2 regions of the Rossellomorea yichunensis genome follow, and region 2 is predicted to be linked to the other one. Evidence: a T-box and tRNA genes for the amino acid it is inferred to sense, from the RefSeq annotation. Region 2 holds a T-box; the other holds one or more tRNA genes.
The links. The T-box of region 2 lies ahead of RSX31_RS10080 (valine--tRNA ligase). A T-box ahead of a tRNA ligase gene usually reads a tRNA of that ligase, here a tRNA-Val.
Positions count from the first base shown of each region.

Region 1 (16,417 bases), on a different contig from region 2:
TGCCGCAATTGCTGTCAGGAAAGGCTCGACTAAATCGTATGCTTCCTTCTGACCGCTCGGCATGATAGCAGGACCGTATAAAGCGCCTTCTTCTCCACCTGAGACACCTGCACCGATGAAGTTGATTCCTTTTTCACCAAGTTCCTTATTACGGCGAACCGTATCTTCAAAGTATGTGTTTCCTCCATCAATTAGAATATCTCCCTGATCTAAATGAGGAAGCAATGATTCAATCGCTTTATCGGTAATATTACCGGCTGGAACCATTATCAATATTTTTCGTGGTGTTTCTAATGACTGGACAAACTCTTTTACATCGTGAGTACCGACCATTTTTTTATCTGGATGCTCTTCAAGTACTTCTCTTACCTTCTCATCAGACACATCATAAATGGAAACGGAATAGCCTCTGCTTTCGAAATTCAAAGCCAGACTCTTCCCCATCACTCCGACACCAGCTACTCCTATTTGTTGTTTATTCATATATTTATCATTCCTTTCACTTCGGGTAATAATATTTTCACCGTATATATTATAATACGAAATAATTTTCCGTGGTGGAATTTTATGAAATAATATTTTTTTATTTCATGAAGTAGGTTAAAATTATTTTCATGAAGATTTCGCTTAGAGGAGGTTTCCCCTGCATGAAAGAGGATAAAGTACAGCATTGTTTACCTCGTATCCGTTCCTATTACTCTCAATTCAGTGAAAAAGAAAAGATGATTGCAGATTTTATTATTGCTAATCCAGAAAAAATTATCCACTCCACTATCAGTGGTGTAGCAGAAGAACTGAACGTTGCAGATGCTACAGTCTTCCGTTTCTGTAAACGCCTGGGCTTTAAAGGCTACCAGGCAATGAAGATTTCCCTTGCATCCGACCTGGTGACACCTATAAAAGATATTCATGAAACAATCAATGAAGAGGACTCTGAAGGTGTTATTGCCCAAAAAGTGTTCAGGTCCAATATCAGGACATTAGAGGATTCTTTAAGCATGCTGAACGAGGAAATGTTTACGAAAGCTATTCGAGGGATGATAAGTGCCAGAAGAATAGAATTTTATGGTACGGGTGGATCGGGGTTTGTTGCCATGGATGCGCATCATAAGTTCCTCAGAACAGGCATGACCACTACTGCGTACAACGATTCCCATATGCAGCTGATCTCCGCTTCACAATTGACCGATGCTGATGTAATCGTCTTTATCTCTCATTCAGGATCGAACAAAGATTTATTGGAAGTATTGGACGTAGCGAAGAAAAATCGGGTAACGACCATCGCCATTACTCACTTTGCCAAATCACCTTTAAGCATCGGGGTCGACATTCCTCTATTTACAGTTTCTCAAGAAACCGAATATCGATCTGAAGCACTTGCTTCAAGAATCAGTCAGCTTAGTATTGTCGATGCCCTCTACGTTAACACCATGATGAAGAGAAAAGATCTATCCAAATCTTCCCTGCAAAAAATGCGTGACGCGATTTCCATTAAGAAAATATAATTGTAAAAAGGGACGGACCTTTTCAGGAGATCCGTCCCCAATCATTATTTCGGATACTTCAGTGCATTCTTTTCCAACTTCTCATATACTTCCTTTTCTAAGTCGATATCCATTTTATCAGCCAGCTGGACTAAATAAATCAGGACATCAGCCATTTCTTCTTTAATATTTTGACGTGTCGCTTCCACTGCTTCCCGGCTTGTTTTCCATTGGAAATTTTCCAGGAGTTCATTTGCCTCTAATGAAATGGAAATGGCAAGATCCTTTTCATTATGATTGGCATCCCAATTTCGTTCATCCCTGAACTCAATGACTTTTTCATACATTTGTTTCATCTACTCTCTCCCATTTCCCTTTGATCATTTACCGCTTCTTTACTATATCATGGGTGGAAAAAGGAATGTACGGTGATATTATGATTCCAGTCTTTCAAGGCGGAAATATCTCACCAAGTGTGTGTCTTTCCCTTTCTTACCAAGGATAAAGATGATTCACAGGTTAAGAATAAGAATGTACTGACTACTTACAAATGGGAGGAACAACGTTGACTAATAAAAATGATAATCGTGAACGAAAAAACAAATACCCAAACAATAAAAAAAGCGATACTGAATTCTCGAAAGAACTCAATATCCGCAGTGAAGTGACGAAGAAGGATTTAGGAAAATAAATTTTAGAGAATGTGAAGGCTGCTTTTTATAGCGGCCGATTTAATTGAGACATAATGGAAAGACAACCATTAATTTTTCAATATATCACCGGTTACTTAAATATCTCCATAAAAAAACAGACTCACGAATGAGTCTGTTTTTGGAGTTGTAAAGTTAGATTATGCTTTACGTACGTTAGCTGCTTGTGGTCCACGAGCACCTTGTTCAACGTCGAAAGATACTTCTTGACCTTCGTCAAGAGATTTGAAACCTTCACCTTGGATCGCTGAGAAGTGTACGAATACGTCGTCTCCACCTTCTACTTCGATGAATCCGAAACCTTTTTCTGCGTTAAACCATTTTACTTTACCATTTTCCATGTTTGTTGCCTCCTAAAGTGCTTTACACACAATGTATTACTATTCTTGCGATATCAGGTGAAAAATCAAATCTTGTTCTTCCCTCGTATACCGGACAAAAATAATTCTTCTATAGAATAACAGTAATGAAACAAATAAGCAAGTTCTTCAACGAGAAGTTTTGAAAGTCAGACCTCTGACATAACCTTCCCCCATCAAATGGTCTTTGGATATGACTAACCATTACTACGTTCATGCACGTTAAAGCGCTACCATTATATTTATCAAGATTTATCATTAATGGGACTCTAAAATGAAGGGTAAACTATGGTATAATGAGAGAATATGAAAGGGAGTGCCCAATGAAATCCACAAAAAATCGGTTTAGTAATGGCGCAATGGTTACGATAAAGGAAACTGGCGAAACAGTGACAATATTGAAATGGCAATACGTAAAAAATATGAAACGATACTCATACATCGTAAAGGAACATCCTGGCACGTTTTATTTTGAGGAAGAATTAGAAGTCAACTAAAAGAAGTGATCATATCTTAATATGATTTTGGCAAGGACTCTTACATGATCTCCAACAGAGTCCTTTTTACTTTGAAGGACAAGTCGGCGCAGGCCGTGTAACTTTGAGAATCCGTTATAAAGATTGATTTACATATTAAAGAAGAAGAAAGCCTGCATCTTTTAAATAAGATGCAGGCTTTCTTTATGTATGACCTGTGAGGGATTCGAACCCACGACCCCTTCCCTGTCAAGGAAGTGCTCTCCCACTGAGCTAACAAGTCGCGATGGAAGGTATATATTAAATTATAGTCATGATAAGAAAAATGTCAATCATTTTTTGTTCTATTCATTTATATTCTGGGAATTCATGTATAAAGGAACATTCGTTCGCATATACTGTGAGTACACTTCCTGGAGAGGAGCCCACAAATGAATACGGTATTACAGCGCTCATTCATGGACCAACGCCCCATTGAAATTATCTATATGACTCCTGAATCCATTTGTACGAAAAGAAAAATCATCGTTAAAAAAATTGATGGGGATTTTATTCTGGCCTATTGCTTACTACGAAAAGATTTCCGCAAATTCAGACTACATGATATTTTGGCCGCTTATCCTCTTCTTCCTTATAAGAAACGAACCATATCCTAATTGGAAACTAAAATACGTGAGGCTGACCTGGTAAAGGGTCAGCCTCACGTATTTTTTTTATGCTGTTGCTTTCTTTGGTGTTTTGTCTTCTCTTTTAATGAAGAATTGTAACGCAAGCATAACAGCAAATAATACTAAACCAATGATGTCTGTGCTTCCCTCCGGATAGATCAGCATTAAACCGGCTGCTACACAAAGGAAACGTTCAATCACATACACTCTTCTGTACCAATACCCAATCATTCCTGCCCCTATGGCCATCATTCCGGTTATTGCCGTAAAGACAACCCATAATAATCTCGGAATGGTTGTATCAATCATCAGCAACTCAGGTGACAGGACGAACATATACGGAATAATAAAGGCTGCAATCGCTAATTTAGCAGAATTGACCCCGGTCCGTATTGGCTCTCCCCCTGACACCCCGGCGGCGGCAAATGCTGCAAGGGCCACCGGCGGCGTGATATCTGCAATGATACCAAAATAAAAGACAAATAAGTGAGCCGCTAACTCAGGTGCACCTAACAAGATGATCGCCGGTGCAGCGATTGTGGACGTGATTACGTAGTTGGCCGTTGTCGGTGATCCCATACCTAGTACAATCGATGCAATCATCGTAAATACCAGAGTCAGGATTAGTTTACCTTCTGATGAATTTGTTAGATCAGCAGCAAGATCAACTAACCCATTCGCAAGTGTCAGCCCTAACCCCGTTTTTGTCACTACGCCGACAATCATCCCTGCAGCCGCAGTTGCTACCGCTACAGAAAGCGCAGTACGTGCACCGTCTACGAGTGCGTCAACTGCATCTTTAAAGCCAATCCTTGTCTCTTTTCGAATCGCGCTAATCACGACCGTAGCAACAATTGACCAAAGTGCTGCACGCATAACACTCATACCGCTCACTAATAAAATAATGACTGTAAGAATCGGCATTAATAAGTAGATTTTCTTTAAAACTTCTTTACGATTAGGCATCTCTTCGTCCGAAAGACCGCGAAGACCGATTCGCTTCGCTTCAAAATGAGTCATAATCCAAATTCCTGTAAAATACAAAAGAGCAGGAATGGTGGCAGCCTTTGCGATATCCCAGTATGAGATGCCTCCAATGAATTCAACCATTAAGAATGCTGCAGCTCCCATGATTGGCGGCATTAACTGACCACCCGTTGAGGCCGCTGCCTCTACTCCACCTGCAAACTCTTTACGATAGCCAAGCTTTTTCATCATTGGAATGGTAAAGGAACCAGATGTTACAACGTTTGCAACGGAGCTCCCGCTGATTGTTCCTTGCAGGGCACTCGAGAAGATTGCAACCTTAGCAGGACCACCAGTGCGTTTACCGGCAATGGCAACAGCTAAATCATTAAAATATTGCCCTACGCCTGTTTTAACGAGGAAGGCCCCGAATAATAAGAATAGGAAGATGAAGGTTGCTGAAACATATAGTGGCGTGCCAAGGATCCCTTCACTGGTAAAGAACATCGTCTTCACGATATCGTCCCAATCATATCCCCTGTGCGCAAGGAATCCAGGCATCAATCGACCATAATACATATAGAGAATGAAAGCAGATGCGATAATCGTGATGGGGAAACCGACTGCACGACGGGTTGCCTCCAATACTAAGATCATCGCAGCAAAACCAACATAAAAATCAAGTGATGTCATAATGCCGACCCTGCTGACAATGTCATCTTGCATAATCGGCCAGTATGCACCAATTCCTACAGATATGACAGAGAGAACGACGTCATACCATGCCACTTTATCTTTTCGCAGATTCTTTTTCCTGGCAGGAAAAAGAAGAAAGACAAGTGACAAAGCAAACCCTAAATGAATCGATAATAATAATTGTCTAGGGATGAATTGAAAGATCGATGCGACTAATTGAAATAATGAAAATGCTAATAGACCATAGAAGATCACCCATTTAAACATTCCATGGTGCAGCTTTCTCGTTGATGATTCAGGATCATATTTTTCTAATAATTCTTGTTGTTGTTCAGAGGTTAATGATTCAAATTCTTTATCTTTTCCCAACAACGGTCACTCCTTTCCACTGATCATATAGTGTTTGTTTCTTTAAATGCATTCGAACGACAGACCCTTTATCGAAATAACCAGCTAAAGGATAGACTTTATCACCCAATATGAGTCGATGATTGGCAACCACTTGTCCGATTCGAATATCAATGTATGGAAACACTTTATTCATATTTGAAATTAAGTACTTTCCTTCTTCTGTCCTCTCGAAGGTTTCATTACCTTCTGCATTTGCAGGCATACCAATTGCAGTATCCTCATAAAGCAATTTTGTCTGTTGAATTTGGTTTGTAGATTGGCGGTAAAACTCTTCTACTTCTGAGAGATGAATAGAATGAGTGTAACGAACCGAAAATGTATGATTTTCAGGAAGTCTGAAAAGGACAGGATCACCTTCAGTACTCCTCGGCTCGATTACCAGGTATGTTTGAAAGGGAATAAAGATGATGAATAACAGAACAAGAATAATGAGAATTGTTCCTATGAATGAAATTTTCTTCATAACAAAGTCCCCACCATTCCATTTATTGCTGCTGTACATAACATTTTTTTTGCCTATACCAAAACAAAAGAATAGACCGTTTTACGCGGCCTATCCCTTCGTCCATCTGCTGGTGTGGATCTATTCCATTGAAACGCCTTTTTCATCAAAGTATTTCTTCGCACCAGGATGTAATTCAATTCCCATACCTTTTAGTCCATCTTCAGCCTTGATTAACTCACCTTTAGCATGAGTGATTGCATCTGTATTTTCAAAGATGGCTTTTGTAACATCATAGATTACATCTTCGGAAATATCAGCATTTGTTACTAGCATTGCACGAACCGCAACGGTTGTAACTGCCTCATCGACTTTACTATACGTCCCTGAAGGAATTTCATCCTCAGAGTAGTATGGATATTTCTCGATCAGTTCACTGATTTTACCGGATTCAACCGGAACGATTGTGATATCTTCCGTTGCTGCCAATCCTTCAACCGCTCCGGTTGGAGTACCTGAAGTAATGAAAGCCGCATCGATTGTTCCATCCTGGATACCAGTAGTTGAATCGTCAAATGATAGATTACGTGCTTCTAAATCTTCTAGCGCAATTCCGTGAACCTCCAGGATTTGCTTCGCGTTCAGTAAAGTTCCAGAGCCGGCTTCACCGACAGAAACAACTTTCCCTTTCAGATCTTCAACGGACTTGATACCAGAATCCTTTGTTGTAACGATTTGAATCGTTTCAGGATATAGTGTGGCAATTCCTCTTGCGTTTTCTACTTTATTATCGCTGAACATTTCAGTTCCTTCAGATGCATAAGATGCGATATCGGTTTGTGTAAAAGCGATTTCAGTTTTACCATCTTTAATGGCCGCCATATTTTCAGCCGATGCCCCTGAAGTAGAAGCAGAGGATTTGATTCCTGTTTCGTCTTCAATGATCTTAGCGAATGTTCCGCCTAACGGGTAATATGTACCCCCTGTTCCACCTGTAGCAATCCCAATGAAGTCAACCTCTTTGTTACCTTCACCCTCAGATGATCCTCCACCTGATCCGCCGCCACATGCAGCAAGAATGACAGATAGAACTAGAAGTAGTGCAGTGCTTAGATAAAAACTGCGTTTTTTCATATTCTAATTCCCCCTATTAAATTTCTACTTTACCGAAATAATTGTAACACAGTCTGTAACAATCTTGTCAAATCAAATACATAAAATTTTAACAATTTTTATAAAAAAACCATTCTAGATCCATTACACACTGATTTAAATCTGTTGTACGGCTTGTTCTTGTCATGTCAATTATTTTACAAATGTATACAAAATGTATAAAGCGGTTACATTACCCCAATCATTTTTTCTTCCCCGACGCATGTTTGTCCACAGTAAAAAGACTGAAGAGGAATTATTCATCTTCAGTCCACCTGTTATATATCAGATAATGAGCTATCCAATCAATTCCTCATCCTCAAATTTCATCTTATCTTCCTCTAAAATATTTTCTTCACGGTCCCGTAGGCTATGTGCAATTCTCGAAGAAGCATTTGCCGCAATACTTGCGACGATATCATCTAAAAAGGTGTGAACACCCTTCCCGTTCTTCGTATCCAGGTCACGGATGATACCGATTTTATTTTTATCCAAATGACCAAAAGTGGTAACAGCGATGCTTCCATATCCTAATGCTGCACCTAAAGCAATGGTCTCATCTACTCCAAACAACCCTTCATCTGTTTCTACAATCGATTGAAGTGGTTCGGAAAGCTTCTTCTCTTCAGCAAGTTGATCCAGTTCTACCCCTACAAGAATCGCATGCTGAATCTCTCTTTTTAACAACACTTTCTTCACACTTTCGATACAATCTTCCATATTTAACTCATGATTATATGGATACTGCATTTCATAGACGATTTCAGCAATATCTTCTATAGATACGCATCTATCTTTCAGCCTCTGTAATGCAGCTTTCGTTACATCCCTTGAATGTACAGATTTATTCATTGAGATACCCCTTTCTGGACTGTCCAAAAACTTACATGAATTATATCATTCTTTTGAATTTTCGTATTGCAATCCGCTTTAGGGAATTATCGAGAAGAATATGATACAATCTTTCTGTAAACGTTCACACTGATTATAGGAGGCTATCGTCATGACAACCGCAAGAGGAACTGTAACCGAATTAAACCTCTTTAGTAAAGAACTGAAAAAAGAGATTAAGATGCTTGTATACCTGCCAGCTACTTTTTCTCCCCTCTATAAATATTCTCTACTGATCACCCAGGATGGTAAGGACTACTTCCAGCTAGGAAGAATACCTCGACTGGCTGATGAACTTCTCGAAAATAGGGAAATAGAAAACATGATTATCGTGGGAGTTCCATATAAAGATGTTGAGGACCGGAGAAGAAAATACCATCCACATGGTGAAGAAAATGATGCTTACATTCGCTTTTTAGCACACGAGTTGGTCCCATATCTGGACGAGCATTACCCAACTTATCATATGGGAATGGGACGTGCCCTGGTTGGTGATTCATTAGGAGCCACAGTCTCATTGATGACTGCATTAAAATACCCAAATACATTTGGCAAGGTTCTTCTGCAGTCACCTTTCGTGAACGAGAAAGTGTTGGAAGCCGTAGAAAACTTCTCACAACCTCATTTGTTAAGCATTTACCATATCATCGGTAAACAGGAAACAGAGGTAAAAACGACGGACGGCAAAGTAAAAGACTTCTTAAAGCCAAACCGTAAGCTTCACGAGACATTCGATCAAAAAAGATTCTCTTCCTTTTACGATGAGTTCGACGGAGATCATACATGGAAACATTGGCAACCCGATTTGAGACGTGCTTTGAAGATGATGTTTAACTAAACCCCGAATAGGCAAGGGACCGCCCTTGCCTCTCCTTAAATGAATGCAGGGAGCTATCGAATCACTTTGATAAATGGAGATCCTATCCGTTCGCCCTATATTAAATTTTTGAAAAATTTGCTATACTATACATAATACAAAGATAGTTAAATAGAGGAGGATTGAAGAAAATGAATTATGGTATAGTCATTTTCCCATCGAAAAAGCTGCAAGATATCGCAAACTCTTATAGGAAACGTTATGATCCTCATTATGCATTGGTTCCACCACATTTGACTTTAAAGAATGTATTTAGTGCAGATGATGATCAAATCAAGGATATCGCTAATAAATTAAATGTTATTTCAAAGAAATACGATCCCTTCAATTTAAAAGTGTACAAAGTAAGTTCTTTTCAGCCTGTGAACAATGTAATCTATTTCAAGGTGAACTCCACTCCTGAACTGCAAGGGTTACACGATGACATGCATAGTCAAAACTTCATGGGTGACGAGCCGGAATTCGCTTTCGTTCCTCACATAACTGTCGCACAAAAGCTTTCAAATGATGAACACTCCGATATTTTCGGATCATTGCGTATGCTTGGAATCGATCATGAAGAAACCATCGACCGATTTCACTTGTTGTATCAATTAGAAAACGGCTCTTGGACAGTTTACGAAACCTTCCGTTTAGGAAAGGAAGAGTAAGAGTTGAAAGTCGAAGTTGCAAAAACAGAAGATCAGATCCAAGAGGTATTCAACATAAGAAAGACAGTGTTTGTGGAAGAACAAAAGGTTCCACTTCAAGAAGAAATCGATGAATTCGAAAATGATTCCACTCATTTTGTCCTTTACGACCAAAAACATGCTGTAGGTGCAGGCCGTTTCCGTATTCTTGATGGACTTGGGAAAGTTGAAAGAATATGCGTTTTAGAATCCGTCAGGGGAAAAGGAGCTGGGCGTGAAATCATGCTTGCCATTGAAAAATATGCGAAGCAAGAGAACTTATCCCAATTAAAGTTAAATGCACAGACATATGCAATCCCTTTTTATGAAGGCTTAGGCTACAAAGTTACATCTGATGAATTTCTGGACGCAGGAATCCCTCATAAAACAATGAAGAAGGATATTTAAAAGGAACAAGTAATTAAGCAGAACTGCTTAATTACTTGTTCCTTTTTTGTTTCCTGCAAATCATATTAAGAAGTATATTACAATATCAACTCGTCGATAATGGGAAAGTGTATGGGAAGGGGGATCCTCATGGGAATCACGTCAATTGCCATCGAGTTAATCGTAGGATATTTTGCCTTATTGATTCTTACAAAAATACTCGGTAAAACTCAAATCACTCAAATATCTGCCTTTGATTTCATTTCAGCATTAATTCTTGGTGAACTTGTAGGGAACTCCCTTTATGATGGAAAGATCACTGTACTTCCAATCCTTGCTGCCATTTTTATTTGGGGGAGTTTGATCTTTTTCACAGAGTATTTCACCCAGAAATCCCGAAGGTTTCGACATATGTTGGAAGGTACACCTGCCTTAGTCATCAATAAAGGGAAGATCAACTTCGATGAGCTGAAGAAAAATCATTTAGATCTGAATCAACTGCAGCATCTACTTCGTGCAAAAGATATTTTCTCAGTAAGGGAATGTGAATTTGCCCTTTTGGAGTCTGACGGTACGCTGAGTGTGATTAGAAAACCGCTTTATGAAATCGTACAGCGTCAAGACCTTAATATACCTGCAAAAAATGCTTCCCTTCCACTTTCTTTAATTCTGGATGGAGAAATCGTTTACGATAATTTAAAGCTTGCCGAACAAAGGGAGGATTGGCTTTTAAGCGAAATAAAAAAACAAGGCTTCCTCTCCTCAAAGGACGTTATGTATGCTGAATGGGAAGAAGGAGAAAGCCTGTTAGTACAAGGTTATTAGTGGGGCTTAATGATGAATTCATTGTTACTGATCGTGAACGATAAGAGTTTTTTTCGTTCAAGACTTGTAAGATAAGCTGTTACCGAAGTTCTGAACAAAAGCCATTGCCCTACATTTGATACAGTTATTTTGTGTAGATTCAAATACTCTTTCATGATCTTTTCAAAAGCAAAGCCTTCTTTACTTTCATTTACTAATGTCAGAAGAGAATTCATACGTTCTTCATGAAGATCGATATTCTCCTGAACTGTTTTCACAAAGTTTTCTTCATAATCCCCGTGTCCCGGAATCGCTCCTTTGCATGGTATGTGAAGGAGTTTTTCTAATGAATCCAGTGTTTGATCCGCATCGATGATAAACGGGATGACATGCTTTTCCAACGTATCCCTGCCAAAATAACTGTCCGCCGCATATAAAACATCATCAACAAGCAGACCTACCTGACCATATGAATGACCCGGTAAGTCAATTACTTCAAAAGTGAAAGGACCAATACTATTCTCACCAATCTTCAACACATCATCAATGACCACTGATTGTCCTTCAAGAAACTTATTTCTCATATCATTTATGGGATTAGCTCCATTAAATAGATATATCGGTTCCAGGATCGAATTCTCAATGATCGCTTTTTCAAGTTTTGGAGCAAACAATGAAGTCCCTTGTTTTTTCTTCAGGAAGTGAGCTCCTCCAAAATGATCTGCGTGGGCGTGGGTGATGACACAAAAATCCAAGGGCAGCCCTTCATTGGATAAGATTTTGATCACTTTCTTCATGGAAGAATCATCCAAACCACTGTCAATAAGAAGGCCCTTTCCTTCTTTAATGCAGTATCCAATGGTAACGCTCCCTGTAAATGCATAGCAATGCTCGGAAAGGTTTTGTAATTTCAAGTCATTACCTCCAAATATGTAAGGGACCCGATATCCGCAGTTAATTAAAAGATCCCATAAAGAATGCTCCTTTTGGGATCATCAACCTAAAAAAGCCCCTAAAACTTCTTTATACATATTCGTTAAAGTGCTTTCCTTTTCCTGTTAACCGCGCTAATAATGTTGTTGGGACGGATGGTTTAGAGAGTGCTTCATATGAAGTTTTGCGTTGATTTGATTGAAGTACATGATAGGACGATTCTGCTTCTTCAGTATTTGCTTGATTATTATTTTTCATGGGCTTTACAGCTTGCACGGGGAAAAAGGTAAACGGATGTTTTTCAACTTTTATTTCTCGTTCCTGATACTGTTTATACTGATGGTGAGGAATTGGAGCAATGTATCCCATTTTCTTTACCTCCTTGGTATTAGTTACCCATATGGGGTTGATCCTTAAACTTTATTTAGGCTTTATAGATTCTAAGGGCTGTATCTATTTTGTTGATATATGTACCATTTCTGGATGAAAGTCTAATCACTTTTCCACCCTAAAAAAATAGGAGAATTAACATAAAGTACGTGTTGTAACACACCTTTATGTCCATTCTCCTTTATTTTTTATAACTTTTATTTCTTCCCCTTGTTTAACATATTAGAGATGGTTCCAAAGTCTAATTGCTTTCCATCGTTCACAATCGACTGTACAATCTTATTTTCCATTTCCTTGTTTACTGGTTTATTGGCAATTTTAGATACTCGTTTTATGACGCTTCTAACGGTTGCTTCATCTTTGAAGTTTGCATTTTGTAATGAGTTCGCAAGCTCTAACACTTCGTTCATGTTTACGCCTGTCTTCTTCTCTAAATTCTTAAAAAAGTTATTATTCATTTCCATCACGCCTCCTTTTAACTATAAGCATCATATGTTAAAAACCCAGGAGCGTGATTATGAATTGATTTTTCTGAAGGTTTTACATGTTATTCTGTAATTTAGATTCACTATTAAAAAAATAGCTCTCTTTCGTTAATCTTGTTGCTATCTACACAGAGAAAGTAAGGCAGATGAGCAGCCTCATTGGGGTCTCACCCAATGGCATTGCATATCTTGCAAAAAAAGTAAACTTGAATTAGTGGTAGTGTGAAAACGTGACCGTTCCTTTCCGCGGGGAGGAAGTCGAGCCTCTATTTCCCGCAGGAGTCAATTGCCTTCCGCTACAATCCACTCTGTGCTTCTAATTTTGTCTTCCTAATAACGGATAGACAAATACAAAAAAAGCTCCTATAGTGATTATGTTAGCGTTTGTTCAAAAAACAAACTACCTACAAAGGAGCACAAATTTAACCTTATTATGATAGGTCAAAAATTAGTTAATTAGTAAATGTTTATCGTTATTACCTACCGTGGATTTAGCTTGTTTTATGACACTTTTTAACTCTGTCACAAAAAATCTATGAAAGATGGTGAGGGGAACTGCGCAGACTCCTGCGGAAGTACGGTCGTGCCGAGACCCCGTTCGGCTAAGCTGAGGAGGCTCGGCCGAACGCTAGCTGTAAGCGAAGCAGTTCCCCTCACCATCCAGCACTCTCTGATTGACAGAGCCCGGGCAGACCATATGTAAAATCAACAATCATTGTGAAAAGAGCCTAAAAACAAAAAGACAAAATCTCTCTAATGAGGATTCTGCCTTTTGTACCCCTTTCTAACAGAAGCTTGCTCCAACGATAATCAAGAGAATGAAAAGCACAACGATCAATACAAATGTTGAGCCATAACCGCCGCCGCCATATCCACAGCCACCGTATCCATATCCATACATATAATTTCACCTCTCTTTTACCTTTAGTCTCTTATAACATATGTATAGAGAGATCATTACGTATGGGCTTTTGGAGAATTTATTGTGTGTTTGTCCAATTGTACAGGTCGAATGTCAGGTTTCCTTCACGGTCAAGTTGGGCAAGAAAAATGGATTCAACTTGCAATTGTCTTTTGGCCAGTTCTTTTTGTAACCAGGGCAGGGGAAATCCTACTTCTCGCAGAGCCTCTTCATCTATTTCCCCATCTGAAATGACTGCTTGTGGAGGAGTGGACATTTGTGAGATCTTAAATACATCTTCTCGAACAAGCGGCCTTTTTTCTCTTTTGAGCAGAACACTTAGATCTCCGTTGGTATCCAATGACGCGAATTCCACATCTGCAGCTCTGAAAACGTCTTTCTTTCTCAATTGCTCAAGCAGTTCATCGACGGAATACTGTTCCTTCTTTAAAGCCTTCTCATCAATATTTCCATCCTTTATGAAAACTGTCGGCTTTCCCTCGGCGAATCGTCTAAATCGAACGCTCTTAAGAGAAAGAAAGGAGAAAATGAGTGGAAAGGAAAACCATAAAAAGATGCTCATCAGTCCTTCACTTAAAGGGAGGCCCAGATCCATGGAAAGTGTCCCTGCAATGCTCCCAACCGTGATCCCTGTAATGTATTCAAAAAATGACAATTTAGATAACTGCTTCTTCCCAAGTAACTTGGTTATTGCAAATAAGGAAAGTAAGATAAATATACTGCGTAACGCCACCTCTAAGTATTCAGGCATCGTTCTTCACCTCTATCATCCTTTTGGTTTGAAAAGGAGTGCCCCAATAAAACCGAATATGATCGCCGACGAGATCCCTGAGCTTGTGACTTCAAACATCCCGGTAAGGACTCCCACTATCCCATGTTCCTGTGATTCCTGCATGGCACCATTGACCAGGGCGTTACCGAAACTTGTGATGGGAATGGTCGCTCCTGCACCGGCAAAATCAATGAGAGGCTCGTACAATCCAAACCCTGAAAAGACCGCCCCTGCCACAACCAGTAAGCTTAGTGTATGGGCTGGAGTTAATTTAGCAACATCAAACAGTAATTGACCAATCACACAAATGATCCCGCCTATTGTAAAAGCCCAAAAAAACATCGCTAACACTTCGTTTCCTCCTTTCATTTACATATATTCGATGGATACCGCATGAGCAATACAAGGAATTGTTTCTCCTTGCTGAAATGTCAATGGTGATAACAAGGCTCCCGTCGCCACAACCAAGATGCGTTTATATGTTCCTTTTTTCATTTCATTTAATAGGTGACCGTACAGGACTGTAGCAGAACAGCCTGGGCCGCTCGCTCCGGATTGAACAGGCTGATTTTCACCATAAATCAATAATCCGCAATCTTTAAACTGATGATCCGAGAAGTTGTACCCCTTTTCTTTCAGCATTTCAACAGCTGTATGCCTGCCGATCTTAGCCAGATCACCTGTGATGATCAAATCGTAGTAAGAAGGATCTCTCCCCAGATCTTGAAAATGACCTGCAATCGTATCAGCAGCAGCTGGTGCCATGGCTCCTCCCATGTTAAAAGGATCTTTCAACCCCATATCCATCACCTTGCCGATGGTTGCAGCGGTTACTCTCGGTGTAGGGGTTGTAACAGACTTTCCTTCACCAATTACTGCAAAACCTGCACCTGTTACAGTCCACTGAGCTGTTGGAGGCTTTTGCCCCCCGTATTCAGTCGGGTACCGGAATTGTCTCTCAGTTGCGGAATTATGGCTTGATGCCCCCGTCACCACATGCTGAGCTCCATGATAGTTAACCAAGAATGCAGATAATGCCAAACCCTCCATCGACGTTGAGCATGCTCCGAATAATCCGAAGTATGGGATTCCATTGGTCCTGGCGGCAAAGCTTGATGGGGTGATTTGATTAATCAGATCACCCGTTAAGAAAAACTGTACATCGCTTTTTTGAAGTGACTGTTTTTCCAACGCAATCTGAACCGCATCTTCAATGAGAGTTCGATTGGCTTTTTCATATGTGGCCTGTCCCATCCAAAGGTCATCGTAAAACTGATCAAAGTCGGAAGCTAAGTTCCCTTTTTTTTCAAATGGACCGCCAACGACACCGGTAGACAAGATGGCCGGATGTGTAGGAAATACCCATGACCTTGAACCCTGAAGCATTAAATCACCCCCAATTGAATTAAGATTGTCTTGATTAATGCCACGACAAAGGCTGAAAACACTCCGAATACAATAACCGAACCAGCAAGCTTGAATATATTACCGCCTACCCCCAAGACATACCCTTCCGTTTTATGTTCGATGGCTGCTGATATAACTGAGTTTCCGAACCCGGTCACAGGGACAGCACTCCCCGCTCCTGCGAATTGACCGATATGATCATACACGCCAAAGCCCGTGAGAAGCATTGATATAAATACCATAGTGGCAACAGTAGGATTTCCTGCCGTCTGCTCAGTGAAATTAAAGAAATAAATAAATACATACGTAATGGCCTGACCGATCAAGCAGAAGAATCCCCCCACAAAGAAAGCCTTTAGTACATTTTTAAGTAGTGGCCTCTTTGTTTCATATTGTTTTTCCAACTGTTCGTATTTTTTCTGTTCGGGCGTTTTTGGTGGTTTCCCCACAAAACATTCCTCCTACGTCTTTTCCTTTTGAAGCTTCACAATATCCTGGAACTTCTTTTCCGCATCTT
Region 1 is NZ_JAVYAD010000001.1:296,139-312,555, reverse strand. Features, by position in the region: gene gndA (NADP-dependent phosphogluconate dehydrogenase) at 1-483, opposite strand, end outside; gene RSX31_RS01610 (MurR/RpiR family transcriptional regulator) at 648-1,505, shown strand; gene RSX31_RS01605 (nucleotide pyrophosphohydrolase) at 1,550-1,840, opposite strand; gene RSX31_RS01600 (hypothetical protein) at 2,050-2,175, shown strand; gene RSX31_RS01595 (cold-shock protein) at 2,335-2,535, opposite strand; gene RSX31_RS01590 (hypothetical protein) at 2,877-3,050, shown strand; tRNA gene RSX31_RS01585 (tRNA-Val) at 3,241-3,312, opposite strand; gene RSX31_RS01580 (WYL domain-containing protein) at 3,461-3,685, shown strand; gene RSX31_RS01575 (TRAP transporter permease) at 3,743-5,728, opposite strand; gene RSX31_RS01570 (DUF1850 domain-containing protein) at 5,715-6,233, opposite strand; gene RSX31_RS01565 (TAXI family TRAP transporter solute-binding subunit) at 6,354-7,346, opposite strand; gene RSX31_RS01560 (phosphatidylglycerophosphatase A family protein) at 7,662-8,216, opposite strand; gene RSX31_RS01555 (alpha/beta hydrolase) at 8,368-9,093, shown strand; gene RSX31_RS01550 (YjcG family protein) at 9,264-9,782, shown strand; gene RSX31_RS01545 (GNAT family N-acetyltransferase) at 9,786-10,208, shown strand; gene RSX31_RS01540 (DUF421 domain-containing protein) at 10,338-11,012, shown strand; gene RSX31_RS01535 (MBL fold metallo-hydrolase) at 11,009-11,905, opposite strand; gene RSX31_RS01530 (hypothetical protein) at 12,015-12,293, opposite strand; gene RSX31_RS01525 (stage VI sporulation protein F) at 12,512-12,772, opposite strand; gene RSX31_RS01520 (YjcZ family sporulation protein) at 13,584-13,700, opposite strand; gene RSX31_RS01515 (DUF421 domain-containing protein) at 13,780-14,472, opposite strand; gene spoVAE (stage V sporulation protein AE) at 14,488-14,844, opposite strand; gene spoVAD (stage V sporulation protein AD) at 14,863-15,879, opposite strand; gene spoVAC (stage V sporulation protein AC) at 15,879-16,349, opposite strand; gene RSX31_RS01495 (sporulation protein) at 16,362-16,417, opposite strand, start outside.
Region 1: it has a tRNA-Val gene. The T-box ahead of RSX31_RS10080 (valine--tRNA ligase) is inferred to sense a tRNA for this amino acid. The anticodon was not compared.

Region 2 (16,417 bases):
TCTATCCTGGGGACCACTCATTCTTGGGCACAGCAATGACCGCGTGGTGGAGTCCATTAAAAAAGTAGCGGAAAACGGGACAAGCTTCGGTGCCCCGACAGAGATTGAAAACAAACTTGCCGAATTAGTCATTGAAAGAGTTCCAAGTATCGAAGTGGTCCGTATGGTGTCCTCTGGTACGGAGGCGACGATGAGTGCCCTGCGTCTTGCGCGTGGATACACTGGACGCAATAAAATCCTCAAGTTCGAAGGCTGCTACCACGGTCATGGAGATTCCTTATTAATCAAGGCAGGATCAGGTGTTGCGACTCTCGGATTGCCCGACAGCCCTGGTGTACCTGAAGGCGTAGCAAAGAATACGATTACGGTGCCTTATAATGACTTGGAAAGCATCCGTTATGCCTTTGAACAATTTGGTGATGACATCGCTGGTGTGATCGTAGAACCTGTTGCAGGTAATATGGGTGTCGTTCCACCTCAGCCGGGCTTCCTGGAAGGCCTTCGTGAAATAACGGAAAATCATGGTTCTCTGCTGATATTTGATGAAGTCATGACTGGATTCCGTGTCGGATACGGATGTGCCCAAGGCTATTACAATGTAACTCCGGACTTAACTTGTTTAGGAAAAGTCATTGGTGGAGGTCTGCCGGTAGGTGCATACGGCGGTAAAGCTGAAATCATGGAAAGAATCGCTCCAAGCGGTCCGATTTATCAAGCCGGAACCCTTTCAGGGAATCCATTGGCCATGACGGCAGGATACGAAACACTGAGCCAGCTGACTCCTGAAACATACACAGAGTTCGCACGCAAAGCAGACCTGTTGGAAGAGGGCTTAAAGAAAGCGGCAGAAAAGCATAACATCCCTCACAGAATCAATCGTGCCGGTTCCATGATCGGGATCTTCTTCACCAATGAAGAAGTAACCAACTACGAAGGTGCGAAATCATCAGACCTGGAGATGTTTGCCGATTACTACCGTGAAATGGCCCATGAAGGAGTATTCTTACCACCTTCCCAATTTGAAGGACTTTTCTTATCTACCGCTCATACAGATGAAGATATTGAAAAGACCCTTGAAGCTGCTGAAAAAGCGTTTGAAAAGATTAGTAAGAAGTAATGATGATAGCCGATCCTTTTTATAGGGATCGGCTATTTTTTTACGGAAGCGGGGATGGCAGGAGTGTGTCGAATATTGTAGAACAGCCGATATCTTGAAAAAACGGTCGATAAATCCATCTGAAGGTCGGTAAATCAAAATAACGGTCGATAAATCAAAATAACTGTTGATAAATTAAAAGAACGGTCGATAATTCCAAACGACCAACATCAATCCGAAACACACCCCGGTTTCTAAATCAAAATCCCCACACTACCCACAACTTTTCGTTTTCCTATCATATTCCTCCTTTTCAGTTCATAAAGTGATAATGGCATTGTTTACTATTTCTTTGTTTGGAACCTGAAAGGAGGAATTTCTTTTGTCACAAGAACAACAATCGTGTTTGCGATTTTCCTTGGAAGAATCAATTTGGTTTAAAAAAGGACAGGAAGTTGAAGAATTGCTATCTATCTCCTTAGATCCTCATATAACGATACAAGAGCAAGAGCAGTATGTACTTATCAGGGGAAGCCTTGATCTTTCCGGTGAATATTTACCAACCTCACCGAGGGATGAAGAAGAGGATGAGTTTGAAGCGGGTGGTAAGTTTGTCCAAATAGTTGAAAAGAGGGAAAAAGGTGAGTATGAATTTGTCCACCGTTTCCCGGTCGATGTGACGATTCCGAAAAATAGAATTGCCAATCTTGGTGATATCGACGTGTTCGTGGAGTCATTCGATTATATGGTTCCTGAGAATGCTTGCTTAAAATTGAATGCCGATCTGACGATTACAGGGATTTATGGAGAACAGCAGACGCACACTCCCCTTGAAGCTGAATTTAGCAGAGAGGAAGATTACGAGCCGCTATACCGTTCGAGTGCAGTTGCTGAAGTAGAAGAGGAAACAACCGAAGAAGAAATAGAGACAGAGGAAGAGCAAGAAGAAAGAGAAGAAGTATACGAGTATGAGAACTACGACGTGGAAGAATTAACGGCGAACGTTGAAGAACAGGAGGAAGAAGAGGATTCTGCAGACGACGAGTACCAGCCGTTTAATCTGGAAGGTCGGACACCGCCATCTGAAGAAGACGATGAGATACCTGTACAGATTCAATACGATGCTCAGCCTGCTCATACCTTTGAGGAAAATTATTTCCGAAAAGAAAACGTGTTTGAAATGCCACAGCATGAACTGAGCGAGTCATCTGAAGAACAGCCGGCTGCACCAAAGACAGCCTACACACCGCCTCCTAAATATAATCAGCAGGAGGAGGAAGAAGAGTCCTCTTCATCATCCGCAGTAGAAGCAGAAATGGAAGATAGCGAAGAAGAGAAGGATGAAAAGAAAAAGACTAAAGGTAAAAAGAAATATGAGAGCATTTCCCTTACCGATTTCTTTGCGAGAAAAGAAGAGGAAAGGGGTGCAACATTAAGGGTATGCATCGTTCAAGAGGGAGAGACGCTGGATTATATAGCAGAAAAGTATGATCTGACCATTCCTCAGCTATTGAGGGTCAATCAGCTTGAAGCCAATCAAGACGTCTATGTAGGGCAGGTTCTATATATCCCGAAAAGCGAATTTGTCTTCAAGGGTTAAAAAAGGAATATAGCAAGGTCGCTCCCATCTGAGAAGAGCGCAATTGCAATATAGAAGGAACTACGGGGCTGACACCAAATTCATTGGAGTTAGTCCGTTTTTTTTAGAAAAGTAATCTTAGAAGGTGAGAGGTATGGTACAAACGCTGGAGGGATTAAAGCCTGTCTTACAACCTTATGGTGTCGAACCCCATTTTGTTGAGAATTACGGGAAGATTTCCAAAGTATTCTCCAATAAAGGGACACTTGCTGTAAAGCAGCTGACCGCCCAAACTGGAGTTGATTTTGTCAGGAATGTACAGATGTTGTTTCAAAGGGGCTATAACCGTATCGTACCGATCTATCCGACATTGGATGGGCGCTATGCGGTGTGGAACGATGGGCAGTTATATTATGTCATGCCCTGGCTCTTGAACCAGGAAAGGGAAGATCAATTTGAAAAGCATCAGAAAATGTTCCGGGAATTGGCAAGACTTCATACTCTCTCCTCTCAAGAAGTAAAGATTGATAAAGAAGAGAGAGAATCTCATTACGAGCAGCTGACATCCAGATGGGATAAAGAACAGCAGTTTCTCGATGAATATGTGGAAACATGTGAAAGGACAACGTATATGTCTCCTTTTCAATTCCATTTTTGCATGTACTATAAGGACGCTTCCCAGGCACTGAAATTTTCCCGGAAAATGCTGGATGAATGGTATGAGGAAACGAAGGAGCTTGAGAAGGTCAGAACGGTCATTACACATGGAAAGATATCGACGGAGCATTTTTTATTCGATGAGAGAGGCATGGGGTATTTTCACAACTTTGAGAACTCAAAAATGGCATCACCCTTCCATGACCTGCTGCCGTTTTTGTCCAGAACATTGAAAACCTATCCTAAGTATTATGAGGAATGTATCGAGTGGCTAACCACCTATTTTCAGCATTTTACCGTCCGTAATGAGGAGCGGCTCCTGTTCATGAGTTATTTGGCTTATCCAAGTTCTGTCATCGCTGTGGTGGAAAAGTATTTTCATACAGCGAAGGATAAACGGAATGAACGGAAATCTCTTAAGAAGCTGCAACGGCATTACTGGCTTCTGAAAAACACGGAATACGTGGTCATGCGTTTAGATGAAATGGAAAAAAAGAAGCAGGAGCAGGCGGCCGAGGCAGAATGAAAAAAGGACTGGCGAAGTCCACATTTCGTCAGTCCATTAAATCCAATCGAAATAAATGGCAAGGCCTATACCGATAAAAAGAGTTAAAAGAAGGACATCAAAAGTGGTGGGAAGCAAAATGGTCCGGACCCCTTGAAAGATCGTAAAGGGTATGATGAATTGCTTACATATTAACCGGGCGTTCCCCATCCATTTCTGCATGGTGTATTGATTGATTTTCTTCATATTCGTCCACTCACTTTCCTGGGTATATTCACTACTTTATTCTATGAATTGAGAAAAAGAATGGTGCATGAGTAGGCGAAATGAATATTTTCATGGAAAATTGGCGATAATGATTGACGAAAGTTTATCTTTTCCTATACTATAATGAGTAAATAAATAATACCTGAAAAGCAATGAACAGGAAGAGTACATTGATCCTTACTTTCAGAGAGGAAAATCATTAGCTGAGAGATTTTCTACGTTAAGACAATGGAAGGTCGCCTGAAGAGCTGTTTCTATGAATTTCAGTAGTAGAAGCCGGTTAAAAGCCGTTATGATCGTCGAGAGTTCAGGAGGCTTATTTCTCCTGAGAAAAAAGGTGGTACCGCGAATGGAATCCTTCGTCCTTTTCATAGGACGGGGGATTTTTTTATTTTTTTTAGAAAAGTGTAGTTATTCGCACTACTATAGGAGGAAAACAAATGGAAACTCAAGATCAGCAATTATCCATGCCGACAAAATATGATCCCAATGCCATTGAGCAGGGCAGATACAAATGGTGGCTGGAAGGTAAATATTTCGAAGCCAAAAACGATAAGGAGAAGGAGCCGTACACAATTGTCATTCCTCCTCCGAACGTAACAGGAAAACTTCATCTTGGTCATGCTTGGGACACAACGCTGCAAGATATCCTGACTAGAATGAAGCGCATGCAGGGTTACGATGTATTATGGCTGCCGGGTATGGACCATGCAGGGATTGCGACACAGGCAAAAGTAGATGAAAAACTTCGCAATCAAGGCATTTCACGTTATGACTTAGGTCGTGAAAAGTTCGTAGAAGAAACATGGAAATGGAAAGAAGAATATGCTGAGCATATCCGTCAGCAATGGTCTAAGGTTGGATTAGGCTTAGATTATAGCCGTGAACGTTTCACGTTGGACGAGGGCTTATCGGAAGCTGTACAAAAGGTATTTGTAGACCTATATAACAAAGGCCTGATTTACCGTGGTGAATACATCATCAACTGGGACCCGGCAACGAAAACGGCCCTTTCCGACATTGAGGTTATTCACCAGGATATACAAGGTGCATTCTATCATATGAGATATCCGTTGGCTGATGGAAGTGGTCACATTGAAATTGCCACAACACGTCCAGAAACGATGCTTGGTGATACGGCAGTTGCGGTTCACCCGGAAGATGATCGCTACAAACATTTAATCGGCAAAAACGTTACCCTTCCAATCGTGGGACGTGAAATTCCGATCGTAGGAGATGACTACGTTGATATGGAATTCGGTTCCGGTGCAGTGAAAATAACGCCTGCTCACGATCCGAATGACTTCGAAATCGGTAATCGTCACAACTTAGAACGCGTTCTTGTGATGAACGAAGACGGAACGATGAATGACAAGGCGGATAAATACCAAGGCATGGATCGTTTTATGTGCCGCAAAGAAATTGTAAAGGACCTACAAGAAGCAGGAGTTCTATTCAAGATTGAAGAGCATATGCATTCAGTCGGTCACTCAGAAAGAAGTGGAGCGGTGGTTGAGCCTTATCTATCGACTCAGTGGTTCGTTAAGATGGATCCTCTCGCAGAAGAAGCGGTAAAACTTCAGCAGGAAGAGAATAAGGTCAACTTTGTACCTGATCGCTTTGAAACGTCTTACCTGCGCTGGATGGAAAACACGCGAGACTGGTGTATTTCCCGTCAGCTTTGGTGGGGACATCGCATCCCGGCCTGGTATCATAAAGAAACAGGCGAAATCTATGTAAACAACGATGCGCCGAAGGACATTGAAAACTGGACACAGGAAGAGGATGTACTGGATACATGGTTCAGTTCAGCTCTATGGCCGTTTTCAACGATGGGTTGGCCGGATCTGGATGCAGAAGATTTTAAACGCTATTACCCAACGAATACACTTGTGACCGGCTACGATATTATCGGTTTCTGGGTATCGCGCATGATCTTCCAAGGACTGGAGTTCACAGGAGAACGTCCATTTAAAGACGTACTGATTCACGGACTCGTTCGGGATGCAGATGGACGCAAGATGAGTAAGTCATTAGGTAATGGTGTAGACCCGATGGATGTCATCGAAAAGTATGGTGCAGATTCCCTTCGCTACTTCCTATCTACAGGCAGCTCGCCGGGGCAGGATCTTCGGTTCTCCTTTGAGAAAGTAGAATCTGTTTGGAACTTTGCGAATAAGATCTGGAATGCATCACGCTTCGCCCTTATGAACATGGACGGAATGACGTATGACGAAATCGATCTTTCCGGCGAAAAATCAGTTGCGGATAAATGGATTCTTACCCGTTTAAATGAAACAATCGAAACCGTGACACGATTAGCCGATCGATATGAATTTGGTGAAGTGGGACGCGTTCTTTACAACTTCATCTGGGATGATTTCTGTGATTGGTATATTGAAATGGCGAAACTGCCTCTATATGGAGAAGATGAAGCGGCTAAGAAAACAACCCGTTCGATTCTGGCTTATGTACTCGACAACACAATGAGACTTTTACACCCATTCATGCCGTTTATTACCGAGGAAATATGGCAGAACTTGCCGCATCAAGGCGAATCCATTACTGTAGCTGCATGGCCGACGGTTCAAGATGAACTTACAGACGAAGCGGCAGCGGAAGAGATGAAGCTGCTCGTTGACATCATTCGTGCTGTACGTAATGTACGTGCAGAGGTAAACACTCCGATGAGCAAGCAGATCAACTTGATGCTGAAAGCAAAAGATGCACACACCCTAACGATCATCGAGAAGAACAAAGCGTATATCGAAAAGTTCTGTAATCCAGAGAAGCTGGAAATGGGTACAGATTTAGATACACCGGATAAAGCGATGACGGCGGTTGTAACAGGTGTAGACTTATTCCTTCCATTAGAAGGATTAATCAACATCGAAGAAGAGATTGCCCGTCTTCAAAAAGAACTGGAGAAGTGGACGAAAGAAGTTTCCCGCGTTCAAGGCAAATTAAACAACGAAAAATTTGTGAGCAAGGCGCCTCAAAATGTAGTGGATGAGGAAAAAGCAAAAGAAAAAGATTATTTAGAGAAACAAGCGACTGTTAAAGCAAGAATTGAAGAGCTTAAATCACTATAATCTTTTGATCAGAGGATAAGAAGAGGGCTTTAGAATCGGGTCTGATTGTTGAGGTTGAGGGGATGCATCAAGGTTTTCTCTCCGGCAATCTGCCCCGACCTGAGCCCTCTTTCTAATGAAACCTTAAGGGGAGTGACTGAAATTGTTAACCTATGAGAAGGCCGTTGGATGGATACACTCAAGACTAAGACTTGGAATCAAGCCGGGTCTAGAGAGAATGCAGTACTTACTAGAGAAGCTTGGGAATCCTCATGAAAAGCTTAAAACCGTTCATATCGGGGGTACAAACGGAAAGGGTTCTACTGTCACTTATTTACGAAATATATTACAGGAATCAGGGTATTCAGTCGGCACCTTTACTTCACCCTATTTTGAGAGGTTCAATGAGAGGATCAGCATTAATGGAGAGCCTGTATCAGATGAAGATTTAACTCTTCTTGTGGAAAAGATCAAACCCATTGCAGAAAGCATGGAGCATTCTGAATGGGGAACCCCCTCTGAATTTGAAGTCATAACAGCTATGAGCTTTTATTATTTTGCTGAAATGCAACCGGTCGACCTCGTCCTTTATGAGGTTGGGCTTGGAGGAAGGCTTGATTCGACGAATGTCATCACACCTATGGTTTCAGTCATTACGAGCATCGGTCTGGATCATATGCAATTCCTGGGAAGCAGATTAGAAGACATAGCCTTTGAGAAAGCTGGGATCATCAAACATTCTGTTCCTGTCATATCAGGGGTTCACCAGAAAGAAGCGGCTGAAGTGATAAGAAAGAAAGCGTTGGAAATGAATAGTGACCTGTTTGAACTTGGAGAGGATTTTTCTGTGGAACAAAAAGCCTTACTCGAAAGAGGTGAGAGATTCCATTACACATCTCCCGTTCAGAATGAAACGTATGAGCTTTCCATGATTGGTGCACACCAAATCAATAATGCAGCGATTGCAATTAAAGTGATAGAGCTTCTTAGTGAAAAGCATAATATAGCAAGCACGCATATCAAAGAGGGGTTAAAAAAGGCATCATGGCCAGGCAGAATGGAAGCTCTATCATACAATCCCGGGATTTATATTGACGGTGCCCATAATCCTGAAGGGGTACAAGCCTTGGTGAAAACCATTAAGGACCGCTTTATGAATAAAAGAGTAACTGTTCTTTTATCGGCACTCCACGACAAAGAATTAAAACCGATGATCACTCAATTGGAAGAAGCGGTGGAGGAAATCGGATTTACAACCTTTGACTTTCCACGGGTCGCTTCAGTTGAAGAGCTTTATGAATTATCTTCCCATCCAAACAAGAAGAAAGTTCACCAATGGAGAGACTACGTTACTGAAAAAATACAAGGAATGAAAGAAGAAGAAGTGCTGTTAATAACAGGTTCACTTTACTTTTTATCTGAGGTAAAACCATATCTGGTGGACCAACTGGAAAATTACAGAAAATAATAAGTGACTTTATTGAACTGCTTTGATAAAATATTCTTAAACTTGTGACTATTTAACTAGTATAGTATGATCGAACTATATTAAATTGATTGTGGCCTATGGGGGATAGATATGACGTTATCAGTAAAGAAGAAGCTTTACATATTACTGACCTGGCTTTCAGTTGTACCCGCCGGTTTGTATATTACATATCAATACTATCCTCCTGAAAATATTGCAGGAAATGAATTAGAGCTCTTAACATTGGTGGCTTTTGCTACCTTTATCCCGCTTATGCCCATTGTGATAAATGGTGCGACCATCTTCTTCATCCAGTGGGTGACACTTGTAGGGTTCATAAAGTATGGTTTATTTGTTGAAATCATCCTCATGCAGTTCTCAATTATTCCATTACTCATCCGGCTTCAATTGACTAAACATGATTGGCATAGAATCCCCTTGAATTCTGTCATGTTCTTTATCGTTTCATTAGTCAGTGGTCTAGTCTATTTTTTATTTGGTGGAGAAGTCGGATTAAGAGATATAAATCAATTAATACTCCCTATCCTGAGTTATCAAATCGTATCGATCATGGTTAACCAGATACTGCTCCTGCTATATCAACACTATCTGGTAAATAGTGATGTCCGCTTTTACAGCAAGGATTTTGTATGGGATTTTACGGCAAACATGATCATGTTCCCCCTTTCTTTATCTCTCTATTATTTAACGTTTGAACTGGGAGCCGTTGCTTCTTTATTGATTGGTATCCCTTTTGTGAGCTTATCTATCATCTTGAAGATGTATAACTCTTCTGAAAAGATCAATGAATACCTTCAAAAAGCGGGTGAAATCGGTCACCAATTAACGGAAAGCCTTAAAGTAAATGAAGTGCTTGATATATTCATCGAGAAGATCATTGAGACTCTTCCGGTTGAATATGCCTATATCCTTGACTGCCAGGAAGAAGAACTTGTCCTGTTAAGACGGGTTGAAAAGGGAGAAATGAAGTCTAATAACCTGCGACCATTAAAGAAAAGCCAGGGTATCAGCGGTGTAGTATGGGAAACAGGGAAGTCCGTCCTCTATACTTCACGATCTGAATGGACCGGGATCGCTGAAGGGTACATGCCAGATGGAGTGGAAAGCGTTCTGTGCGTACCCATTGTAAGAAGTCAAAAGGTACGGGGAATCCTTCTATTGGCTTCTTCCAAAAAGAAAGCCTATGAAAAATATCAATTGATGATCGTCGATATTTTATGCTCCTATTTCGGAGTGGCGATCGCAAATGCCAGGCATCATGAACGGACGAAGAAGAACAGTGAGAGATGTGCCCTGACAGGACTATATAATTACCGCTATTTTGAAGATCTCCTGTACCTGGAATTCAGTCATCTCGATGTTGGGAAAAGGAAGAGTCTTTCCCTCATCATGCTCGACCTTGATCATTTTAAGGTCATCAACGATAACTATGGTCACCAGAGCGGTAACGAAATCCTGATTGAACTTGCAGACCGCCTTCGTACCCTGATTGATACCAGGGGAACGGTTGCGAGGTATGGAGGGGAGGAATTTGTCATCCTCCTTCCGGATACGAATCGGGATGAAGCGCTCAGCCTGGCAGAGCATGTCAGGAGTGCGATAGCCAACAACCCCTTCACCATCCATGATAGCCTGGATGAATCCAACAAACAAATGATGGTCCGGATCACCGCAAGCATCGGAGTTTCGACCGCACCTGAAGATGCTGAAGATACCCTGGCGCTCATCCGTCATGCAGACCGTGCGCTTTATACGGGGGCGAAACAGGCCGGGCGGAATCGGGTGGCTCAGTATATGAAATAGTTAAAGGGTGTCTATTCGACAATAGACATCTTTTTTCTTTGTTTTTGAGCATTTAGTCCTATTATAATAGTTTGAAGATTGATATAATAAAAGCATTATAGGATAACCAAATGAGGGATATTATGAGAATTCAGGGAAAGATTTCACTACTATTACTTTTCATCCTCTTTCTAGCATTTATTTTAAATTCAACCGGCACCTATGCCAAGGGAACTGCAGATTTAAAAGTAGACTTCAATGTTACCCCGTCCCAGGAAGTAATTGTAAAACCAGTGGATAGTAATGCCAAAGCTTCATTAGACTTTCATATCAATCCAATAGGAGAGGTGAAAGAAACGAATCGACCTCCTATAGACGTCGTTTTTGTCTTTGATAAATCGGGATCGATGAATAGTACCAGGGATAAAATGCAAAATGCAAAGGATGGGGTGACCAATGCCTTACAATTCTTTGAGAAGAACAAACAAAGTAATGATCGATTCTCTCTTATAACGTTTTCTTCAGATATAGAAACGATACTTCCATTAAGTAATGACCTCGATGCCATTAAAACTTCGATGTTACATACCACCGCTTATGGAGGCACCAATTACACAGACCCCTTGCGTGCAGCGAAGAATATGCTGAAAGATTCCAAGAATGAAAAGTATATTGTCTTCTTAACTGATGGACAGCCGATGATTGCGACGGCGGTCGAAAAAGTGAAAAAAGAGGTGTGTACGAGGCCACTTTGGTTTTTTTGCGGTGAAACAAATGTTGTCGAGAGCGATCAACAATTGGTATATGACTTTCAAAATAGATACAGTTACAATCGATGGATGCATAAAATATATTCCCTTGATAATAGTAAATTGAAGTCTTTATACATTCCGTCATTTACTATGGATGGTACGTCATTTAATGCTGGTTGGTACAACCCTGGTGAGCTGGAAACCAACAGTCAGCAAATGGAGGCTTTGATCAAACAAAAAGGTCTCGAAGTATCCAAGGAGATCTACAACGATAAAATCACCATGCACACACTGGGTTACGGTGAAGGAGATCTTGATGACAGATATCTTGAAATGCTGGCACAACAAACGTCGGGTAGCTTCATCAAAGCAAGTGAAGGAAGTGTCTCCGATGCATTTGAAAAATTGGCGAATAAATTAAATTCAGTCAAATTGGATGGAGAAATCGTCGTACAGTTGCCGGAAAATGTGACAGTTGACCAAAATCAATACAACGTGATTAATAATACAGTGTATCTGCCATTTTCCACAGTATATGAAGTAGGACAGGGCGTACCGACACCAATTACAGTATCACTTCCGGTGGAATTCTCTAAAAAGGGATCCTATACGTTTAAGGATTTGAAAGTGCAGTATAAAACGGCAGAAGAAACAGACTTTCGCTCAAGTGATAAAAAGTCGGTGACGATTGAAGTGAAAGATGATGCACCCGCATCGGTAACAGGAAGGGTAGACTTAAATAGAATCAATCAGGACCTGTTCAATTTAATTATTGAGGATGGAAAAGAAACGAATACTTTTACCGGAGTGTTCAAACTGGATTTTGGCGGATTGGTAAATCCGAAAGCAAAAGGTTATTTAAGTGAGATCATTATACACCAGCCCTTACCTGAGGGGATCATTGTTAAAGAAAGTCCGGATATATCAATCCAGAATATGAATGGACAGAAAATTGCCATCATTAATGTTAAACAAAAGATGAGCTTTGAAAACGGTGCGTTTACTATACCTGTACTTGAGATACCTGTAACAATGAACGCCGTCTGGGCCATAAATAATGTAAAAATGCCACAAGCGAAAGTCTATTATGTCGATTCAAGATACGGGAACAAAGTAAGTAGTAATCTAAGCCCGAATAATAACGAAATCAGTGCGAAAGTTAGAACTCGTCAGCTGCAATATGGAAAAGAATTTGCATTTGATGGTTATTCAAACGGTACGATCAAAAAGGTGAAAATACAGGGGCAAACGGAAAATGTTGTAGCATCACTGGAAGCTGGAGTGGATGGTCGATACCCGATTATGCCTGTAAAGTCTTTAGTCAGTAGCCCAACCCACCTGAATATCAGCTACAGGGATAACGGGACAGCCATTTTACCATTCGTTCCTGAATTGATTGTTAAAGACCCACTCACTGATAAAATTTTAGATGATGGTTCTTCTGTATCGAATGAAGTGGAATTCTATCTCTCAAACGGTATTCCTGGAAGGGATGTTTCTTACAACTATCAACTTCTTAATGATGAAGAAACTACTGGAGAATGGACAGAAATTGAGTTGGGAGAAACGAAAACCATTGAACGTTTCGGGAAGAATGAAATCCGGGTAAAAGCCGTTGGCGGTTTTGCAATCGAGGATTATATTATTGAAAAAACCATTTGGATCGAGGGTGACGATTTAATACGTGTACCTTCACTAATTGAATTATATGTAGGAGAAACTCAGTCATTCAATATCGATATCTTCCCGTTTGGAAAACCGAACAATAATTATAATGTGAAGGTTCTGCAAGGTGATGACGGAATGATCAACTCCTCTTACAGTCAAGTCAATTCCACCAAAGAGAACCGGATGACAGGATTATATCCCGGCGAAGATTTAGTGGAAGTTCAAACTAAGAATGGGAAATACAAAAAGTTGATTCGAGTCATTGTTAAGTCAAGGATTGTAAATTTGAAAAGCATGGACTTCACAAAATCGAAGTACACTCTATTGCTTGAAGGGAACGCGTTCGATATACACTCTCATTTAGTATTCAATCCTGAAAATGCAACCAATAAAAACATAAAGAACGTCTTCGACACAGGTAACAATGTTGTAGACATCGTGCAAGAAAATGGAGTTTGGAAGGTCATACCTAAAAATGCAGGGGTGACGACCATAACGGTTACTTCTGAAGAAAACCCTCGTTTAAAGGCGATAGCGATTTTTGAAGTCGTTGCGGGAGATGATGAAACCGAAAATCCGGAGACCGGAGACGGGGATATCGATGGAAGATGGTGATAAGAAGGGAGGCCCACGTTGATGGACCTCCCTTTTTTCATTCAACTATGATCTCATCACTTATTAATGAGAGTGCTTCAACCTTTGGTAAAGTATCCAGTTTAGAAAGAAGGACATCTTTGTTATAGTTTACGATGAATCTTGACAATTTCTCTTGCTGCTTAGAGGGGGAGCTCTGATATGCGTCATCGATATTGTCTACGTCCCCACGCACAGCATTCACTGTAAGGTTTCCTTTTGAAAAGACACCTCCGTTAACATAAAATAATGAACCAACCCCATAAAGGGTAGCGTCGCTGTCAGTGTAGAAGAAAGCTTGTAACGGCTTGATACTTTCAACTGGATCCGGCAACAAATGGAATTCATTCTTTTCACTCTCCTGAGCATAATACTGAAATTCATTCATTCGTGTTAACAGTAACTCTCCTCTTGAGAGTAAAATTAATTTTCCAGTATTGTTAGTACCATCTTCATCTTCTTTACCGGTAATATTCAAGTTGGAAATGCTTGTTTTTCCCTTTGCGTAAATGACGGAATCAAATTTAATTTCATCATTCTCACCGGATGGATCATTGGCATCGCCCAGTATGGTTAAATTCCTGCCTGAAAATACATTCCCCGCTATAACCGAAGTGGAATTCTGTGATTGAAAAGAGATATTATCAAAACTAACTATATTCTCCTCCAGCTTTACGGGTGAATTTGCCTCTATTGATACTCTTCCTGCTGCAACGATATTATCAATGGTCATTTCCCCAATTAAATTAGAAATCGTCACATTACCAGTCGAAATAATATTCCCGACCTTCATTGGAGAACTTGAGATAATATTTACATCACCATCTACAAGCAGGTCCACCCCTGAACTCCGTAGCCCTCTAATAGTAATATTTCCACTCACTTTAACCTTCCCCTGTGAGTTTTCATTCAATATCCCACCTTCTACAAGAGCAGGAGAGAAGGAATTTGAAAGAAGAGCCGTTCTGATTGCGGTCATTAAATTTGTTTGGGTACCGTCATTTCTTATTGATAGATCAAGAGATTCTAATACTTTGCTAACCTCTTCTTCATACGTTTGATTAAATGAAATATCAGTAAATTGACTATCCTGTTTTACTTTGGGAGGTTCTATTAGCGGATAGAACTGATTTGAAGTTATCAAGCTTTTCATATGTTCATAATTCGCTTTATTATAGCTTGTATACAAGTCCCCGATAACGGAGGGAAATGGTGCCGGGAATGTTTTATCCTTTTTATTAGAAAGCTGGTAGTTTGCCTCTTCACTTATGCCTAAAGAGTTAGCATAGATGTTACCAACCAGATGTGGAGATCCGTTCAATCGAAGCTGTTCTCTTGAGCCTAGAGTATACTTGAGGAAGCTTGGGACGGGCGATAAAATGATCCTCTTTCTAACGGTCTTTTCGACTTTCCCTTGTTCAGAAGAAGGATTCTTTGTTTGAATCAGGATTTCATATACTCTCGTAAGGTTGGTACCAAGATAGTCCAGCTCAAAGGTTTTGAAATCAGGGATATTGGATTTGGTACAGGTGTCACCCAGCAGGTTTATTGCACTGGTCCCGCTCACATCAATGACTGTGACACATTTTATTCTATCAAGAGACTGATAGGATGGAAGAATGGAAGATTGAAAAAAATCTGCTACTTTTGTATTGATATTTGCTGGTGTCAATTTGCTCATTTCTAACTCTCTTGAGGGCTGCAATTGATAGACAAGCTTGGATGAAATTTCTTCAGCTGCCTTTAGCCCTTCATATGTAATGTCAATGTCGGTCTCTCTGACTTCGGTTCGTTTCGCTCCACCTATCGTCGAACTTATGATAGCCATACCGATTGTCACCATAACAAGAGATGTAATTAATACGGTAAGTAAGGCATTTCCTCTTTGATTGGTTAACAAGCTGTTTTCTCCCTTCTAAAATCCGAAGCTGCTCTCTAAATTAAGGGTTTTATCGAAATTGGGATGTGAAACTTTGTAAGATAATTGTATAATTGCTTCATTGCACGGTTTGGATGTGCAGGTAGAAGTGATAACGGACCCCGTAAAGTCAGATGGAGTAGTTATTATTTCCTCATCAAAGCTCCATTGTTTTTTCTCCCCGATTTGAACTAATTGCAGAATTTGTTCATCATTCACAATCTCTTCATCTTCTACCTGGTAGAAGGATTTACCTGAATAGGGCGCTACAGATAATGCACTGCTGTTTATAAACTTTACACAAGTAGTAGAGGCTGGCACGCACTCTTCAATTGTGTCGAAGGGGTATGAATATAGCTTCTTCATTACCATCGCAGAAACATAATCTGCGTCTTCTCTCAATTGAGCATCGATCGAAACTTTTTCATAAATCTTATAGCCGGTGATCATTGCACCGTATGTAACGGGTAACAGGATAGCAGATATGGATAGGGTAAGTAATAACTCAATAAGGGTAATGCCTCTATTATCGAATATCTTCGCTTTTAACTTTTCCATCAACTGTCGTACTGTATTCTCTATCATTGATATTCCACCTAACTTCGATTGTAATAGGAATATAGTAATCTGATTCATCAAGGTTCGTGACTTCCCCGGAATAAATTTCAGTCTCATATTCTAACCCGTTTATATTAATATTTTTCTTGTTCGGACAGGAATCAATCATTTCTGATTCAGTAGAGAAGTTAGGGAAGGTTTGGTATTCATCCCCGCAAATGAATAATTTTAAAAATTCATCTGTTGGATTTTCACTGCCTATATTCACTTCATAGAAAAAGTCCCTGACCTCAAGGAAGTCTTGTTTTTCCATGAACATCAAGACATTCCTGGCTACATTGATCCCGACTGTCTTCTTTTGATTGCCATTCGTATATGTACTGGATTGAAGGAAAAAATTCATGAAACTAAGAAGGACGATCCCCAGGATTGTAACCGAAAC
Region 2 is NZ_JAVYAD010000003.1:443,792-460,208, forward strand. Features, by position in the region: gene hemL (glutamate-1-semialdehyde 2,1-aminomutase) at 1-1,117, shown strand, start outside; gene spoVID (stage VI sporulation protein D) at 1,479-2,696, shown strand; gene ysxE (spore coat protein YsxE) at 2,830-3,858, shown strand; gene RSX31_RS10075 (hypothetical protein) at 3,895-4,083, opposite strand; T-box leader at 4,248-4,474, shown strand; gene RSX31_RS10080 (valine--tRNA ligase) at 4,545-7,196, shown strand; gene RSX31_RS10085 (bifunctional folylpolyglutamate synthase/dihydrofolate synthase) at 7,339-8,643, shown strand; gene RSX31_RS10090 (sensor domain-containing diguanylate cyclase) at 8,755-10,467, shown strand; gene RSX31_RS10095 (vWA domain-containing protein) at 10,590-13,481, shown strand; gene RSX31_RS10100 (polymer-forming cytoskeletal protein) at 13,519-15,399, opposite strand; gene RSX31_RS10105 (prepilin-type N-terminal cleavage/methylation domain-containing protein) at 15,415-16,002, opposite strand; gene RSX31_RS10110 (type IV pilus modification PilV family protein) at 15,944-16,417, opposite strand, start outside.